DNA from 3 places in the Mesorhizobium sp. P2_D5 genome. Region 3 is predicted to be linked to each of the others. Evidence: predicted binding sites of a transcription regulator. Region 3 holds the regulator's gene; each other region holds the start of a gene.
What was found. The regulator PhoB, encoded in region 3, activates phosphate uptake and scavenging genes when phosphate is short. The targets are predictions, from matches to a motif close to TGTCATNNANCTGTCAT.
Positions count from the first base shown of each region.

Region 1: a site for PhoB is predicted at 2,188-2,204, ahead of phnC (phosphonate ABC transporter ATP-binding protein). Genes of this name have one in related genera too.
Region 2: a site for PhoB is predicted at 1,333-1,349, ahead of olsB (l-ornithine N(alpha)-acyltransferase). Genes of this name have one in related genera too.

Region 1 covers NZ_JBFUEE010000006.1:36,526-40,545, reverse strand. The annotation lists gene phnK (phosphonate C-P lyase system protein PhnK) at 1-23, shown strand, start outside; gene phnL (phosphonate C-P lyase system protein PhnL) at 27-734, shown strand; gene AC1DYW_RS24085 (DapH/DapD/GlmU-related protein) at 731-1,348, shown strand; gene AC1DYW_RS24080 (DUF1868 domain-containing protein) at 1,429-2,139, shown strand; gene phnC (phosphonate ABC transporter ATP-binding protein) at 2,274-3,122, shown strand; gene phnD (phosphonate ABC transporter substrate-binding protein) at 3,224-4,020, shown strand, end outside.
Region 2 covers NZ_JBFUEE010000006.1:107,609-111,628, forward strand. The annotation lists gene AC1DYW_RS24395 (trimeric intracellular cation channel family protein) at 1-308, shown strand, start outside; gene olsB (l-ornithine N(alpha)-acyltransferase) at 395-1,270, opposite strand; gene AC1DYW_RS24405 (ATP-binding protein) at 1,477-3,759, opposite strand; gene acuI (acrylyl-CoA reductase (NADPH)) at 3,903-4,020, opposite strand, start outside.
Region 3 covers NZ_JBFUEE010000005.1:403,752-407,771, reverse strand. The annotation lists gene AC1DYW_RS23350 (ROK family protein) at 27-1,274, shown strand; gene phoB (phosphate regulon transcriptional regulator PhoB) at 1,429-2,118, opposite strand; gene phoU (phosphate signaling complex protein PhoU) at 2,138-2,845, opposite strand; gene pstB (phosphate ABC transporter ATP-binding protein PstB) at 2,871-3,677, opposite strand; gene pstA (phosphate ABC transporter permease PstA) at 3,674-4,020, opposite strand, start outside.

The sequences.
Region 1 (4,020 bases), on a different contig from region 3:
TTTCCTCGATACTACAGGTGTAACCCATGCCGACGCCCCTCGTTGTCTCCGACGTCGCCAAGAGCTTCACCATGCATCTGCGCGATGGCATCAAACTGCCTGTCGTCGCCGGTGTCTCGTTCTCGATCAGGGCTGGTGAATGCACCGTGCTGGGCGGCCCGTCTGGTGCCGGCAAGAGCTCGATCCTGAAGATGCTCTACGGCAACTATGCCGTCGACGAGGGCCAGATCATCGTCAAGCACGATGACGGGCTGATCGATCTCGCCACCGCCAGCCCCCGCACCGTGCTTGCCATACGCCGGCAAACGATCGGCTATGTCAGCCAATTCCTGCGCACCGTGCCACGCGTCTCGGCGCTGGACGTCGTCGCCGAACCGCTGGTCGAGCGCGGCGAGGACCGCGAGAGCGCGCGCGGCAAGGCACGCGCCTTGCTGGCGCAGCTCAACCTGCCGGAAAAACTCTGGGCGTTGCCGCCGGCAACCTTCTCCGGCGGCGAGCAACAGCGCGTCAACATCGCGCGCGGCTTCATCACCGAGCACCCGATCCTGCTGCTCGACGAACCGACCGCCTCGCTCGATGCCAGGAATCGCGACGTTGTGATCGAACTCATCGCCGCCAAGAAGGCCGCGGGCGTCGCCCTGCTCGGCATCTTCCACGACCACGACGTGCGCGAGGCGGTCGCCGACCGCATTATCGACGTCACCGCTTTCGCACCCGGAAAAATCGCCGCATGACGAAAAAACTGTCAGAGACGCCGCTGATCCACCCGACGGCGGACGTACAGAACTCGACGCTTGGCCGCTGGACCGAGATCGCCGACCGAAGCCGCGTTTCCGAGAGCATCCTCGGCGACTATTCCTACATGATGCAGGACTGCGCCGTCTGGTGCGCGACGATCGGCAAGTTTTCCAACATTGCAGCCAGCGTGCGCATCAACGCCACCAACCACCCGACATGGCGGCCGACGCTGCACCATTTCACCTATCGCGCCTCGGACTATTGGGACGACGCCGAGCACGAGAGCGAGTTCTTCGCCCAGCGCCGCGCCAAGCGCGTCACCATCGGCCACGACACCTGGCTCGGCCACGGCTCGACCATCCTGCCCGGCGTCACCGTCGGCGATGGCGCCGCGGTCGGTGCCGGTGCGGTCGTCTCGAAGAATGTCGCGCCCTACACCATCGTCGGCGGCGTACCGGCCAGACCGATCCGTGAGCGCTTCGACCGCCGCACCGCCGAACGCTACCAGGCGCTCGCCTGGTGGGACTGGGACCATGCCAAGCTGCGGACAGCACTGGATGATTTCCGGGAACTGTCGGCCGACGCCTTTCTGGAAAAATATGGCGGATAGGTCATCACATCATTGTCATGGCCTGTTTCATATCCCTGACACATCGCCGGGGCACGACGCCATCTGCCCTGGAGATCGCAATGCTTGTTTCTGTCAGACCCTCGCTCGCCGGATTCTTTGCCGGCTCCAATCCGAAGCCACCGGTTCATCTCGGCACGCGCTACGACACGTCGGGCAATTTCCTGATCGAGCCCGGCAACACGGTCGTCAGCCATCTCGTCAGCGGTTCGCCCTCCGAGGCCGTGGTGCTTGCGGTGCGCGACCGGATGCTGGCGATGCCCGATGCCGACCGGCTGGCCTTCACCCCCGTCTCCAGCCTACACATGACGCTGTTCCAGGGCATCATCGAATATCGCCGCCGCTTGCCCTACTGGCCGCATGACGTGCCGCTCGACACCAGCATCGACGCGATGACCCGTCTCTATCTGGAACGCCTGAAGGGCTTCAAGGGCTTCGGCCCGTTCAATATCACGGTGGTCGAAATTGTACCGACCGGCCTCACCGTCGCCGGCGCGACCGACGAGGACGTTCGCATCATGCGCGCATGGCGCGACGCCTTGGCGATGCCGTTCGGCTACCGGCATCCCGACCATGACAGCTACGTCTTCCACATCACCTTCGCCTATCCGGTCCAGCGTCTTGCGGATGACAGGGCGGCCGCATGGCAGCAACTGTTCGATGAGTGCCTCGCGCTTTTCGCGCAGCAGGCTCCGGCGATCGAGATCAAGGCGCCGGCCTTCTGCAGCTTCAGGGACATGGAGCATTTCGAGGAGTTGCAGGTGCTCGGCTGATCGACACCACCAGGCGCCTGACGCCGCGCCTGTGGGCAGTAACAAAACTGACATCAATCCGACACCGCAGGTTCATGGCGCTGCGCTAGCGAAGTTCTTAACAGACCTTCAACGCGACTGGACTGGAAACGACCATGTCAGCCACGCTCGAAATCCGCGGCGTCACCCGACGATTTGGCAAGAACACTGCCGTCAGCGATATCAACGTCTCGATCCCGCAGGGTCAGATGGTTGGCATCATAGGCCGTTCGGGTGCTGGCAAATCAACCCTTCTTCGCATGATCAATCGTCTCATCGATCCCAGCCAGGGATCGATTTTTTTTGACGGCGCCGAGGTTTCCCAGCTGCGCGGTTCGCCGCTCCGGCGCTGGCAGCGCGACTGCGCCATGATCTTCCAGCAATTCAACCTGGTGCCGCGCCTCGACGTGCTGACCAATGTGCTGCTCGGCAAGCTGAACCACCGTTCGACCATGTCAAACCTGCTCGGCATGTTTTCCCGCGCCGAGTGCGCCGAGGCGGTCGCCGCGCTCGAGCGGCTCGACATTGCCCGCACCGCAATGCAGCCTGCCGGTACTTTGTCGGGTGGCCAGCAGCAGCGCGTCGCCATTGCCCGCGCCATGATGCAGCAGCCCAAGGTGATCCTCGCCGACGAGCCGATCGCTTCGCTCGACCCACTCAACGCCAAGGTGGTGATGGATTCGCTGCAGGACATCAATCTGCGCGAAGGCATCACCGTCGTCACCAATCTGCACACGCTGGACACTGCCCGCGCCTACTGCAACCGCATCATCGGCATGGCCGCCGGCAAGGTCGTCTTCGACGGCCCGCCGGAAGAGCTCAACCGCGAGGCCGTCCGCCTCGTCTATGGCGCCGACAGCAATGGCGGCGAAATCTCCGAGGCCATCACCTCGACCAGCATCGCCTACAAGCAAAAGATCACTGCATCCGCCGGACCGCTCGAGCCCGCATTCCCGGGATATTGAGTCAAGAAAGAGCGACCTGGATCGCCAGCCCGCGTCAAGGGCACCTGTCAGAATAACCAACGCTACCGGCGCGGGGCCGGAACCCACAGGAGAGATATCCAATGTTCAGGAAGATGGTTTTCAGCGCCGTTTCGGTGCTCGCCATGGCAACCAGCATGGCCCACGCCGCCGATATGAAGGAATTCCGCGTCGGCATCCTCGGCGGCGAGAACGAAACCGACCGGCTGCGCAACTACCAGTGCCTGGCCGACCATCTGAAGGCCGAATTCGGTTTCGAGAAGGTCTCGCTGTTCCCCGCCGCCGACTATGACGGCGTCATCCAGGGCCTGCTCGGCGGCACCCTCGACTTCGCCGAACTCGGCGCTTCCGGCTATGCCAGCATCGCCCTCAAGGACCCGAAGGCGGTAACCCCGATCCTCACCACCCAGCAGACTGACGGCGCCACCGGCTACTATTCGATCGGCCTGGCGCTCAAGTCTTCCGGCATCACCGACATCAAGTCGGCCAAGGGCAAGAAGCTTGGCTACGCCGATCCGGATTCGACCTCCGGCTATCTGATCCCGCTGACCCAGATCCCGAAGGACACTGGCGCTTCGAACGAAACCTTCTTCGCTTCGACCCAGTTCAATGGCGGTCACGAGAACAACGTCCTGGCCGTGCGTGACGGCAAGGTCGACGTCGCGGTGGACGATTCCTCGGGCATCGGCGATTTCAAGAACGGCTACACCTCTGGCACCTTCCACAAGGAAGTCGCCAAGGGCGCCGTCGACCCTAACGACTTCGTCGAAGTCTGGCGCTCGGGCCTGATCCCGAACGGCCCGCTGGTCGTGCGCACCGCGCTCGGCGACGACATGACCGCCAAGCTGACTGCCTTCTTCACGGCCCTGCCGGCCAAGGA
Region 2 (4,020 bases), on a different contig from region 3:
TCGCCATCACCGGCTCGCCGGCGGTGTCGGTGATCACCGGCATGCTTACCGCTACATTCGGCGGTATCCTGCGTGATCTTCTGGCCGGGGAGCCTTCGGTGCTGCTGAAGCCCGAAATCTATGTCACGGCCGCGCTCGTCGGCGCTGCCATCTTTACAGCAGGCGATGTGGCTGGCTTACCGCAGATTGTCTCAGGATGGGCCGGCTTCGCCGCGGCGTTCGCCGTGCGCGGCGGCGCGCTTCGCTTCGGCTGGGCGTTTCCGCCCTACAAGAGCCGGCCCGGCCGGCGACCGGAAGATATTCCGTGAAAAGAGGGAATAGCGAATAGGGAGTAGCGAATAGCGGTTGTTGCCGCGCAACTCCGGCCACGACGTCCTATTCGCTATTCGGCTGTTCACGCAGCGAAGCGCTGGGCTTCCCCGCCATAGTAGTTGACGTAGCGGGCGCCGATTTCCTTGACCGGCATCACGACGAACACGTCGACCGTTGAGAATTCGCGGTCGATGACGCAGCCATCGCCGATGCGGGCGCCGACGCGCAGATAGCCCTTGACCAGCGGCGGCATCGCCGCGATCGCCGCCTTGGCATTGACCGCCTCGATCGGCATCAGATCCATCGAACAGTAGCGCCCGGACACCGCGCGCACGTCCCAGGCCGAATTCGTCCGGCAGTGGTGGGCGAGATAGGTAAGCGCCTCGGCATGCGCCGCCGGCACAGTGCCGTGGAAGGACGCGCAACCGGTCATCACACCGATTTCGTAGTGGTTGATATAGGCCCAGATACCTTGCCACAGCGCCTCGATGGTGCGCTTCGAACGATATTCAGGCAAAACGCAGGAGCGGCCGAGCTCGAGAAAACGCTGACCGGGGTGACGGGCGATAAGCTTGGTCAGCTCGAATTCACCTTCGGAATAGAAGCCTCCAGCGGCGGCCGCGATTTCTTGCCGCAGCAGGCGATAGGTGCCGACGATGCGGCGATGTTCGGGGCCGGAAAGCGAAGTATCGAAGACGAGCAGATGGTCGCAGAGCGGATCGAACCGGTCGGCGTCACGGCGATCCGGCGCCTGGAACAAATCCTTCCTGGCGCCGAGTTCATCGTAGAACACCCGGTAGCGGACTTCCTGCGCGGCCGCGATCTCGGCCTCGTTGCGGGCGAGCCGCACTTCGAGATTACCGATACGGCCGAGTGCTGCGCCCTTTATGACGGAATCGACGTTACGTCCGGCAAGCAAGGCGCTGCTGGCGTTCGGCCGAGTGTCACATTCCGGCATAACTGTATGCACGAGGATTCTCCTTCGAGCCATCCCTCTTGGCACGGGGATACGGTGTAGGTGCAACAGGATTGTGACAGTACCGTGATACGACGTCGTGGGCAATACTTCGTCGGCTGGCGAATACGGTCAACCGGCTACGTTACGCCTGCGGGCGGGGTGGATGGGCTGTCGAAGTTCCTGACCTTCGGCTCGCGATCATGCCCCTAGGCCGCGACCTGTCCCTCGACGGCATTGACCAGAGCGTCAGGGTCGAGTGGCTTGGTAACGAAGCCGCTGGCGCCATGGGCAAGCACCGCATGGCGGGTCTTTTCCTGGCTATCAGCCGACAGCACCATGATCGGCACCGGCGGCACGGCGGTTTCCTCCTCGTAGCGGCGGATGGCGGCAATCGCGTCCAGCCCGTCCATGACCGGCATGTGAAGGTCCATCAGAACCACGTCGAAGCGATGGTTGTGCCCGGCGCCGGTGACAGCCTCGACGGCGGCCTTGCCGTTGCCAACCACCTTGACGCGATGCCCGGCCTTCAGCAGCGTGGCGCGGGCAAGCATGGCGTTGATGTCATTGTCCTCGGCGATCAGCACCGACAGGCCCCGTTGGCGATTGCCTGCGGCACGCAGCGCGGGCGCGTGACGGTTTTCCGGCTGCGGCGGGGCGAGGGCGGGAGCATTGCTGCTCAACAGCACACGCAGAAGCGTTCCGCCACGCACCGGCCTGGCAAGGAAGGTCGCGTAGCCGCTGGCGCGGAACTCGCCAAGCATGCCGCGGTCGGTCGGCGCGATCAGCGTGATGGCCTCGCAGTCGGCGAAACCGCTCTGGCGCAGGCGCTTGAGCAGCCTTCCATCGCTTGCTTCCATCGCCGCGTCGACCAGGAGCATATCGCAGCCGTCGGCGAAGGGCGCGGCCTGCGCGACGGTCGTGGCGACATCGACCGCGCCGCCATTGGCGCGGATCGTGCGGGCGATGGCATCGGCCTCGACGGCATTTTTCGACAGGATCACCGCGCGCTTGCCCGAGAGCGCGTTCTGCCAGCCCTGCGGCGCTTCGGTGGCCGATATTGCCGGGATTTCGAAGACAAACTCGGATCCCTGACCGAGCCGGCTCGATACTGAAATCGTGCCGCCCATGGCGGCCACCAAGCGTTTGGAGATGGCGAGGCCGAGGCCGGCCCCGCCATGCTTGCGCGTCGACGTGCCGTCGGCCTGCTCGAACTCTTCGAAAATGCGCTCCAGGTCGTCTTCGTGCAGACCTGGACCGGTGTCGGCGATGGTGAAGCAGATGCGGTCGGTGGTTTCGGTGCGCGCGCGTGCGATGCTCACCAATACACCGCCGGTGTCGGTGAACTTGATGGCATTGCCGATGAGGTTGAGCAGCACCTGCCTGACCTTGCCCGGATCGGCGGTGATCAATTGCGGCACGTCGGGTTCGACATGGCAGCCCAGCCCGATATCCTTGGTGAAGGCGCGGGCAGCCAGCAATTCGACGATGTTGTCGGCGATCTCGCGCACCGACATCGGCTGCGGCTCCGGGTCGAAGCGCCCCGCCTCGATCTTGGAGTAATCGAGCAGATCCTCGATCAGGGCGAGCAATGCGCTGGCCGAGGTCGAGACGGCGCCGACATAGGTCTGCTGTTCCGGCGACAGCCTGGTGTCGGCCAGCAACCTGGCCATGCCCATGATGCCGTTCATCGGCGTGCGAATTTCATGGCTGACCGTGGCGAGGAAGCGCGATTTGGCCTGGCTGGCGTATTCGGCCCGCTCGCGAGCGGTGATCAGCGAGGATTCGGCGCGTTTGCGGGCGGTGATGTCGCGCGCGATGGCGCGATGCGAAACGGCGCCGCTGTCCTTGTCGCGCACCGACAGTTCGATCCACGAAAACCAGCGCGGACCGCTCGGCGTGCGGATGGAGACATCGGTGGAACTCAGGCATTCATGATCGGAAAAGGCAGCATCGGGAACGATGCCGACATCGATGCCGAGTTCCGCCAGGGTCTTGCCGGCGAGGTCGCGTTGATCGCTTTGGACGAGGTCGGCGAAGATCTTGTTGGCATAGACGATGTAGCCATCGCGGTCGCGATGAATGACGAGGTCGCCAAGTGCGTCGATCAGGCCGCGAAAGCGCTCCTCGCTCTCCTGCATTTCCCACATGCGGTCGGCCAGCGTCTCGATCTCGGCGCGGCTGCGGGCGGTGGTCTCGTCGAGCAGGACCGCCGTGCGCTGTTCGCTCCGCCTGACGCGCAGATGCAGGGCAACGCCGGCTAGGCCGACTGCCAGCAATGCGACGCTGATAAAGATCGGTGCTCCGGTCAGATGCGCAAGGCCTGCCAACACGACGATGGCGGCGAAGGCCAGCAACGGAAGGCCTTCGCGCCCGGCGGGTTCGGGCTCGGGCACCAGCGGCGGCGCGGCGACGAAGCGCCGCGTCGACGTCGGCGCCGCATCGACGTCTTCGCCCGTGTCCACCTGTTGGCTGCCGGATTCCGCGATCATGCGAAACCCTTGCCAGATAGAGATTATGGAAAATTGCGGCGGATCGTTCGAATTTTAGCGGATGAGTGCTTTTCGCCCCGGCGGTGGTGGATTTGCCGGCACACGTGGCAATTCCGTCCGCCTTCTCAGGGCAGTCGAGCGGCTCACATATCCACGACGACGCGCCCGCGGATCTTGCCGTCGACGATGTCATGGGCGGCATCGATGATGCCGTCGAAACCGATGGTCGTCGCCAGGCTGGCAAGCTTCTGCAGATCGAGG
Region 3 (4,020 bases):
CAGCGACCGGGAGGATGTGAAAAAGCATGTCGGTCGGAATCCGCCACGACGATCTGCGCCGCCGCAACCGGGCGATGGTGATTGCGGCCGTGCGCCGCGCCGGACAGCCGTCCCGCACCGAGATCGCCGCGACCACGGGCCTCAGCCATTCGACCATATCGGCGATCTCCTCCGACCTCATCGGCGAAGGCATCCTGACTGAGAGCAAGCCGAGCGAGGCCGGCTCGCTCAAACGCGGCCGGCCGCAGGTCGGCCTCGGCCTCAATCCGGAAGCGGCGGCGGTGATGACCGTGGTGCTGTCACTGAACTTCCTCTCGGTCGCCGTCATCGACTATGCCGGCCAGGTGATCGCCGAGGAACAGCGCCGGCTGGACACGCTGACCATGTCGCGCGACGCGCTGGTCGGTGAATGCGTTGCCATCGTACGGCGTCGTCTCGAAGACCCCGACCTCGACGTCCGCAGTGTCGCCCGCATCGCGCTGGCGATCCAGGGCATCACCGACACACGTGCCCGCGCCATGCTGTGGTCGCCGATCACGCCGCACACCGATATCGCCTTCGCCGACATACTCGAGGACGAGTTCGGCATCCCTGCCACCATGGAGAACGACTGCAATATGATGGCGATAGCGTTGCGCTGGCGCGACCCTGATCGCTACCGCGACGACTTCATCGCCATCCTGTTGTCGCACGGCATCGGCATGGGTCTGGTGCTGAAGGGCGAGCTGTTCACCGGCACTCATTCCTCGGGCGGCGAGTTCGGCCATATGATCCATCGGCCACACGGCGCGCTGTGCCGCTGCGGGCGGCGCGGCTGCGTCGAGGCCTATGCCGGCAACTACGCCATCTGGCGCAACGCAAGGCAGATGAGTGAGGACGCGGAACCGGTCGCCGATGTCAGTGACGCTGACATGCGCGCGCTGGCGACCGCGGCCCGCGAGAGGGATGGACCCGAGCGCGAGGCCTATCGCAAAGCCGGCGAGGCACTCGGCTACGGTCTCGGCAGCCTGTTCGCGCTGATCGACCCGGCGCCCGTCGCCATGGTCGGCGTCAGCGCCGCCGCCTTTGACCTGATCGAGCCGGCATTGCGCGAGGCGATTGCGCAGACCGCCGGCGGGCAGCATTCGCAATCGATTTCTTTCGACACCGAACCGAACGAACTTCCACTGATCCGCGAAGGCTGCGCCACGCGGGCATTGACCTTTGTCGACCAGGAGATTTTCGCGCCCGGCACGCAGGCGAGGTCCGGCCTCGGCGGCAAGAACGTCGCGTGAATGGCGCGCCTGGATGTTTTGAGATTCAGGTTAGGCCGAGTCGAGAATGGCGGGTTCCAAGAACCGGAGCGGAGCGGACATTTGGATCCGTGAGTACCGGAAGCGCAGGAAACTGCCGTTCGCAGGCCGGCATCACCTGAATATCAGCATATCCCTAATCTTCCCGGATTGCGTAGCCCGCCCCGCGGATGGTGCGGATGACATCGGGCATGCGGCCATTGTTGACCGCCTTGCGCAGCCGGCCGACATGCACGTCGACCGTGCGTTCGTCGATGTAGATCGTCTCGCCCCAGACATTGTCGAGCAGTTGGCTGCGCGAGAACACACGGCCGGGATGGCGCATCATGAATTCGAGCAGGCGGAATTCGGTCGGTCCGAGCCGAATCTCGCTCTTCTTGCGATAGACCCTGTGCGATTCACGATCGAGCACGATGTCGCCGACCTTGAGCACGCTGGACAGCACTTCCGGCTTGGCGCGGCGCAGCAGCGCCTTGACCCTGGCCATGAACTCCGGCGTCGAGAACGGCTTGACCAGATAATCGTCGGCGCCGGTCGAGAGGCCGCGCACACGATCGCTTTCCTCGCCACGCGCGGTCAGCATGATGATCGGCAGCCGCTCGGTCTCGGGCCGCATTCTTAGCCGGCGACAGAGTTCGATGCCGGACACTGCTGGCACCATCCAGTCGAGCACCAGCAGGTCAGGCACGTTTTCCTGGAGGCGGATTTCGGCTTCGTCGCCGCGCGTCACCACCTCGACCTGGTATCCCTCGGACTCGAGATTGTAGCGCAGGAGCACGCCAAGCGGCTCCTCGTCCTCCACCACCATGATGCGTGGCGCGATCATCGACTGGTCACCCCTGCCGTCATGCCGCCGGCGCGGACATCGCCGTCTCGTCCTGCTTCGGACGATTGGCGGGCAGCTGCGTACCGGTCAAAACATAATACGCATTTTCCGCAATGTTGGTGACGTGATCGCCGATGCGTTCGAGGTTCTTGGCGCAGAACAAAAGATGCGTGCAGGCGGTGATGTTGCGCGGGTCTTCCATCATATAGGTCAGGAGTTCGCGGAACACCGAGGTGTACTTGACGTCGATGCGCTCGTCGTCGGCGCGCAGCTTCGCCAGCGCCGCGGCGTCGCGCGCCGTATATTCCTCGATGACGCCCTGCACCTGGATCAGCACCAGCTGCGCCATTGCGTCGATGGAGTGCGACAGGTCGCGCGGGGTGACGCTGAGGCCGACGGTGCCGACGCGCTTGGCGATGTTCTTGGCAAGGTCGCCAATGCGCTCGAGGTCGCCGGCCATGCGGATCGAACCGACGACATGACGCAGATCGTCGGCCATCGGCTGACGCTTGGCGATCAGTGTGATGGCGCGGTCGTCGAGCTCGCGCTGGCGCGCGTCCATGATCGCATCGTCGGAGACGACACGCTGCGCCAGGGCGTTGTCGGAATTCAACAGCGCCTTGGTGGCGCCGCCGACCATCGAGCCGGCGAGGTCGCCCATGTCGCGGATCAGCCTGCTGATCTGTCCGAGATCCTCGTCGAAAGAAGCGACTGTGTGTTCGCCCATGATCTTAGTCCTCGTATGCCTGAGCTCAGCCGAAGCGGCCGGTGATGTAGTCCTGCGTGCGCTTCTCGCGGGGCGACGTGAAGATCTTCTCGGTGCGGTCGAACTCGACCAGTTCGCCCAGATACATGAAGGCGGTCTGCTTCGACACGCGCGCCGCCTGCTGCATGTTGTGGGTGACGATGACGATCGTGTAGTCGGCTTGCAACTCGTCGATCAGCTCTTCGATCTTGGCGGTCGACAGCGGGTCAAGCGCCGAGGCCGGCTCGTCGAGCAGGATGACTTCCGGCTTCACCGCCACGGTGCGGGCGATGCAGAGTCGCTGCTGCTGGCCGCCGGAGAGGCTGAGGCCGCTGGCGTTGAGCTTGTCCTTGACCTCAGTCCACAGTGCGGCGCGCTTCAGCGCCTGCTCGACACGGCCGTCCATCTCGGACTTGCTGATCTTCTCGTAGAGCCTGACGCCGAAGGCGATGTTTTCATAGATCGACATCGGGAACGGCGTCGGCTTCTGGAATACCATGCCGATCTTGGTCCGCAGCAGATTGAGGTCCTGCGAGCGGTCGAGAACGTTCTGGCCGTCGAGCAGCACCTGGCCCTCGGCGGTCTGCTTGGGATAGAGCTCGTAGATGCGGTTGAAGACGCGCAGCAGCGTCGACTTCCCGCAGCCCGAAGGTCCGATGAAGGCGGTGACGCTGCGCTCGGGCAGCGACAGCGTGATGTCCTTCAGCGCCTTGCTCTGGCCGTAGTAGAAGTTGAGGTTCTTGACCTCGATCTTGGCCTTGCCGGCAATTGCCTCGGCGGCGATCGTCATGTCTGGAGACAACATCTGGCTCATTTGTCCTCTCTGCGTCCGGTCAGGCTGCGAGCAAAGATGCTGAGCGCGAGAACCGTCAATGTGATGATGAGTGCACCGGTCCAGGCCAGTTGCTGCCATTCCTCGTAAGGGCTGAGAGCAAACTGGAAGATGGTCACAGGCAGGCTGGCCATCGGCGCGTTGAGATTGCTCGACCAGAACTGGTTGTTGAGCGCTGTAAAGAGCAGTGGCGCCGTCTCGCCGGAGATACGGGCGATCGACAGCAATATGCCGGTGACGATGCCGGAAAGGGCGGCGCGGTAAGCGACCGACTTGATGACCACCCAGCGCGGCGCGCCGATCGCAGTGCCGGCTTCGCGCAACG